DNA from 2 places in the Blautia massiliensis (ex Durand et al. 2017) genome. Region 2 is predicted to be linked to the other one. Evidence: riboswitches for the same ligand, from Rfam matches in the RefSeq annotation. Region 2 holds a riboswitch; the other holds the start of a gene.
What was found. Region 2 has a riboswitch for ZMP and ZTP ahead of V9W66_RS15745 (IMP cyclohydrolase). Riboswitches for the same ligand answer to the same signal wherever they lie in the genome.
Positions count from the first base shown of each region.

Region 1: it holds a riboswitch for ZMP and ZTP, as region 2 does, so the genes downstream of both, V9W66_RS04350 (formate--tetrahydrofolate ligase) here and V9W66_RS15745 (IMP cyclohydrolase) in region 2, are expected to answer to the same signal.

Region 1 covers NZ_CP146725.1:898,261-901,438, forward strand. Annotated here, with positions in the region: gene V9W66_RS04350 (formate--tetrahydrofolate ligase) at 1-1,493, opposite strand, end outside; ZMP/ZTP riboswitch at 1,568-1,649, opposite strand; gene V9W66_RS04355 (4Fe-4S binding protein) at 1,928-2,782, opposite strand; gene V9W66_RS04360 (CD1871A family CXXC motif-containing protein) at 2,790-2,942, opposite strand; gene V9W66_RS04365 (TlpA family protein disulfide reductase) at 2,970-3,178, opposite strand, start outside.
Region 2 covers NZ_CP146725.1:3,351,795-3,354,972, reverse strand. Annotated here, with positions in the region: gene V9W66_RS15750 (phosphoribosylaminoimidazolecarboxamide formyltransferase) at 1-627, opposite strand, end outside; gene V9W66_RS15745 (IMP cyclohydrolase) at 666-1,379, opposite strand; ZMP/ZTP riboswitch at 1,466-1,547, opposite strand; gene V9W66_RS15740 (peptidoglycan recognition protein family protein) at 1,645-2,361, opposite strand; gene guaB (IMP dehydrogenase) at 2,474-3,178, opposite strand, start outside.

The DNA.
Region 1 (3,178 bases), 1.6 Mb from region 2:
AAGCTGTACTGGGTCTTAGCTACACAGATCGGGCAGTTGCCAAATCCAAGTGCCTCCAGCTGTTTCGCCTGCTTCTGGGCATTTGCTGTAAGAACCACTTTCTTTCCACCGTAAACCTTCTGTACAATCTGGTTCAGCTTATCCTCGATGGAGCCTTCCAGTTCATAAGCATATGTGAAGTCATTCGGCTCTTCAACAAGACGGATTACTTCCTCAGCGAGCTTGATTCCGCCTTCGCCACCTTTTGCCCATACCTCGGAAAGTGCTACGTTTACGCCAAGCTCCTTGCATTTTGCTTCCACAAAATCAAGCTCTGCCTTGGTATCGGTCGGAAATGCGTTAATAGCTACCACACATGGAAGCTTGTATACATTTTTGATATTGCTTACATGCTTCAGAAGGTTCGGGATACCTTTTTCAAGAGCCTCAAGGTTCTCATTGTTAAGATCTGCTTTTGCAACGCCACCATTATATTTCAGAGCACGTACGGTTGCTACGATAACAACGGCACTTGGTGTAAGACCTGCCATACGGCACTTGATATCCAGGAATTTCTCTGCTCCAAGGTCAGCACCGAATCCAGCCTCTGTGATGGCATAATCAGCAAGCTTCATAGCCATCTTTGTAGCGGTTACGGAGTTACATCCGTGAGCGATGTTTGCGAATGGTCCGCCGTGAACGATCGCCGGAACATGCTCCAGTGTCTGAACAAGGTTTGGTTTCAGGGCATCCTTCAGAAGTGCTGTCATAGCACCCTCTGCGTGGAGATCTCCTGCTGTTACCGGTTTCTGCTCAGCAACTTTGCCGTAAGTATATCCGATGATGATTCTGGAAAGTCTCTCTTTCAGATCCTTGATATCACTTGCCAGACAGAGAACTGCCATAATCTCAGATGCTACAGTGATGTCATATCCGTCTTCACGCGGCATACCGTTTGTTCTTCCGCCAAGTCCGTCTACTACATTACGAAGCTGACGGTCGTTCATATCCACGCAACGTCTCCATGTGATCTTTCTCGGGTCGATATTCAGCTCATTACCCTGGAAGATATGGTTGTCGATCATTGCTGCAAGAAGGTTGTTTGCCGCACCGATCGCATGAAAATCACCGGTAAAATGAAGGTTGATATCCTCCATCGGAACTACCTGTGCATAACCGCCGCCTGCCGCACCACCTTTGACACCGAATACCGGTCCCAGGGATGGCTCACGAAGAGCTACCATAACATTTTTTCCAAGTCTCTGCATTCCATCTGCAAGACCTACCGTTGTAGTTGTTTTTCCTTCCCCGGCCGGTGTCGGGTTGATAGCTGTTACAAGAATCAGTTTGCCGTCTTTTTTGTCTGTTTCTTTCAGGAGATTATAGTCGATCTTTGCTTTGTATTTACCATACTGCTCCAGATACTTGTCATCAATACCTGCTTTCTCCGCAATCTTGGTAATTGGCTCCATTGTGCACTCCTGTGCGATCTCGATGTCACTTTTGAATCCCATAATGTTCTCCTTTCTCCACAGCAACCGTCCGGATCTTTTTATCCCATAAAAAAGAGCAGTATCTGAATTTCTTCAAATACTGCCCAGACGGTCGACTCATCGAATCTCCGGCTCCCTCGTGGTTATCCCACAATTCCGTCAGTCACCGAAGACTTTATTAATTTGATGATTGAATACTAACATATTTATTAGTACTTGTCAAGAAATCGTCAAATTATTTTTTCACTTTTAAAGTGAGTTCAATCTAATTTTCTGAATCATTTCAGTTTTCCGTACTATTCATCAGATACTGAATGTTATAAGGAAAATTCTGTTTTTCGTCAATTCCATGATAATTTCCTCTTTGCCCAATCCGGAAATATGTCTTTACTTCCAAACGTACTGTTCACAATAACAACGGCACTTGATATCCGGAAATTCACTTTTAAAGTAATTCAGGTCTGATTTTTGCCTGCAAACCCACACCGGATCGCCTGTGTCGGACATATCTTTTTACATCTTCCACATCGGATGCATTCTGTACTGTTTGGATTTTCCGTCGGATCGACCTCCATCTGGCAGATATTTCTGCATTTTCCGCAGTGAACACATTTTTCTTTATCTACTCTGTAACGAAAAACGGAAACTTTATTAAATACCGAATAAAAAGCTCCCAGCGGACAGATATACTTACAGAATGGCCGGTATATCATAATTGATAAGATAATGGTGATCACCAGGATTGTATTTTTCCATATGTACAGCCAGCCTACTGCACTTCGCATGGATTTGTTCAGCAGCACCAGCGGGATACCTCCCTCCAGCGTTCCTGCCGGGCAGATCAGCTTGCAGAAATATGGTGCTCCCTGGCCCATGATATCTACTACAAACATGGGAAGTATGATCACAAATACAAGAAAGATCACATATTTCAGTTTTCGCAGAAGCTTATCTCCCCGAAATGTCCGGATCTTCTTTGGAAAAGGAATCTTGTTCAACAGATCCTGGATCAGTCCAAAGGGGCAGAGAAATCCGCACACCAGTCTTCCAAGCAGCGCTCCCACAAAGATCAGAAATCCAGCTACATAATATGCCATCTTGAAGTTCCAGCTTCCGATCACAGCCTGAAGGGAACCAATGGGACAGGCCCCTCTTGCCCCGGGGCAGGAATAACAGTTCAGCCCCGGAACACATACATTTTTCAGTTTTCCGGTATAGATCTTTCCAGTTATAAACCCTGATATGTGACTGTTTGTAAGGGCCGCCCACAATGCCTGGATCCCATGCCGCGGCCATTCATTTATTTTCATCTTCTTATTATCCAATGCCAATACACTCCATACAGATGTTGATCGCTTTTGTAAAAACTACAGACACCTCGCCCCTGCAGATTCCCAGTATCATCAGTAAAATTCCCAAAACCGCCAGAGCAGGTCCGATCCACCTGGATTCTGTTATTTTCCGAATCATTTTTTCACTCTCCGTAATGATCATCTTTTACTTTGAAACGTTTTTAAGCTCTTTTTCCACGATTTCCTTCCATTCGTCCAGTGTATGGCTTCCTGTATAGGTATCGCCTACAATGTTTCCATCTTTGTCAACAAAAAATGTTTCAGGAAATGCGGAAATCCCCTGCAGACGGCCATTCATCATAGTAGTATCCGGTATCAGGAACGGATATTTTGCTTTTGTTTTTTCCTGAAGAA
Region 2 (3,178 bases):
ATTCTCTGTTACAATATTGGAGATCAGCGCATCATCAATTGCCAGCTCCTGACGGCCCTGCTCAAAGGTGACTCCAAATACCTGTTTGTGCTCCAAAAGTTCCGGAACATAGTTTTCATCGATCTGAATCACATTGTAATTGCCTTTTTTCTTCTGCTTCAGAATTTCAAGAGCCTCCTCTGTATATCCTGGTGCGATCACACCATCAGAAACCTCTCTCTTGATCAGCATTGCGGTATCTTTATCACAGACATCAGAAAGAGAAATAAAATCACCAAATGATGACATACGATCTGCACCTCTTGCTCTTGCATACGCACATGCAAGCGGGGAAAAATTCTTCCAGTCCATATCATTTACCCAGTAGATCTTTGCCAGTGTCTCATTCAGCGGAAGTCCGATGGAAGCACCTGCCGGAGATACATGCTTAAATGAAGTTGCTGCCGGAAGTCCGGTTGCTTTCTTAAGGTCACGTACCAGCTGCCAGCCATTAAAGGCATCCAGGAAGTTGATGTATCCTGGTCTTCCGGAGAGTACCTGGATCGGAAGCTCACTTCCATCTGCCATATAGATCTTTGATGGTTTCTGATTTGGGTTACATCCGTATTTTAACTGTAATTCTTTCATGAAAAAGCTCCTCCGTTCTCTGTGATATCCCTATTTTCTTATTTATTCTTGTTTACGATCCTGGATTCATAATTTCCTGTCTCAATGTCAATAAAACGAACAAAGAGAGAAACTTTATTATCCTGGTTCAGGCTCTTCCAGAGGAGATCCGTAAACTCATCAATATCGTTTGGGATCTCTACCAGCTTCGGCTCTCCCTCGAAACTTGGAAGTGGATTTCCATCGCATTTATAAGTATGGATAAAACGTCCCTGTCCTGCCGCCGCATTCTCATAGGCGAATGTATAACGAAGACAGGAATCCGGATTTCCGTTATTGCTCTTTAAAATAGACATCGCATAATTGAATTTACCGTTTTCAACATGAAGAACGCCTGAAATACGAGGTGTATAGTTCGGCGCATCCGGCTCAAACTCTCTGCTGCGGAGAGACTGTTCAAAGGTGAGCTGTCTGTCCATTCCCTCATAGATCGTATCTGTCTGATCACCGTTTGTTACGATGGTCTTATTTCCAAGGACACGTACCGGTGCATAAATGATCAGGCTCGGGTCTGTAAGCTTGGATGGATCAAAAGCCTGTGTACGGATTCCTTCCCCATCCTCAACAAAAATACGGTTTCTGCTGTTCTCGCTTCTTCCCATAATAAAATATGCAGTAACTGCATGTTTCCCGTCAGCGGAACGTCCGATCACAATTCCTCTTCCCGGATAGGAATTTTCTTTCAGTTCTTTTTCAAGTGAAAATGTCGTCATTTTTCACAGTCCTCCTTGTCTAATGTAAGGCCCGGGGTTTACCCCAGGATATGAACGGTAACAAAAAACCGCCTGGACACCCCTTATCAGGCTGCCCAGGCGGTCGGCTTCTCACTTCACTGCACTCCCTGTAGGTAATCCTACTTTCCGCCAGTCATGCAGCTTCTGCTGTTATACTACAATACTTCTTCTTAATTTTCAAGCCCCTATTTTCAGAAATTATTTTTCCAGACTTCTTGTTGCTCACAAAATAAACAATAACACTTTATTTCCCCTGTAATGCATAATCTGTCTGGATCTGTGCTGCAATGTCTGATTTCATCTGGATCCATGCATCGGGATTTTCCACATAATACTTCGGACAGTCTTTACCTGTGACATCATAATGACGGATCACCTGATCCGAAGTCAGTCCAAAGCGTGTACAAAGCCACGCTGTCAGCTTTACCGCCGAATCATAGGTTGCTGTATTAAACTGCCCTGTTTCATCCGGATGGCAGCATTCAATGGATATGGTATCTACATTTCTGGAATTTGTGGCATAGGATATTTCCGAAGTAGGGATACATTGTACCACTTCTCCCTCCAACCCTATCACAAAATGACTGCTGACTTTGTTGTCCTGCGTTGTCGCAAGATTTTCAAAATAATTCCGGTTGGATACGGCAGTAGATCCCGGATTGGCCGTATAATGAATGGCTATATAATTTACCTGTTCCATAGAAATCTGTGGTCTGGAATAGGAATTCGGTGTCAGAAGCTCCACATCAATAAAAGGTGCTCCTTCTGCCTGCCATTGTTCCGGTCCGCCATTTCCGCTGGCATTCCCGGATATTTCTTCCTGTCCGGACTGAGTTTCACTCTGTTCCATGCGCATCTCAAAAAATGCGTATCCTAACGCACACGCAGCAAAAGCAACGATCACAATGATACATATCAGCACAATCCTCTGCAGGATCTTGATCGGGTTCTTTTTTCTCAAAGACTTCTTTTTTCTTCTGGAAGACCCGGAGGAAGTTTTCTTTACGGAAACAGGCCGCCCGCTATGGGACGGCCTGGGTGACTTTTTACCGGTCTTACCTTTTTTTCCTTTATTATTCATCTACACTGTAGTTTGGAGCCTCTTTTGTGATGTGGATGTCATGTGGATGTGACTCTTTAAGAGATGCAGCTGAAATCTTGATGAATCTGCCTGTTGTCTTAAGCTTCTCAATATTTTCTGCTCCACAGTAACCCATACCGGATCTTAAACCACCGATCAGCTGGAATACGGTATCCTCAACATGTCCTTTATACGCAACACGGCCCTCAACACCCTCCGGCACAAGCTTCTTTGCATTCTCCTGGAAATAACGATCCTTGCTGCCATTCTCCATAGCTGCGATAGATCCCATTCCACGATATACTTTATATTTTCTGCCCTGATAAAGCTCGAATGTTCCCGGACTCTCATCGCATCCTGCGAACATGCTTCCCATCATGCAGACATTGGCACCTGCTGCGATGGCCTTGGTGATATCTCCGGAATATTTGATACCACCGTCTGCAATGATCGGAATTCCGTAGCTGTTAGCCACTTCATAACAATCCATAACTGCAGTAACCTGCGGAACACCAATACCTGCAACAACACGTGTTGTACAGATAGATCCCGGTCCGATACCAACCTTGACTGCATCTACTCCAGCCTCGATCAGAGCCTTGGTAGCTTCGCCTGTTGCAACATTACCTGCGATTACCTGAAGCTCCGGATATGTTGCCTTGATCTCGCGGACTGCTTTTAGAATGTTTTCTGAATG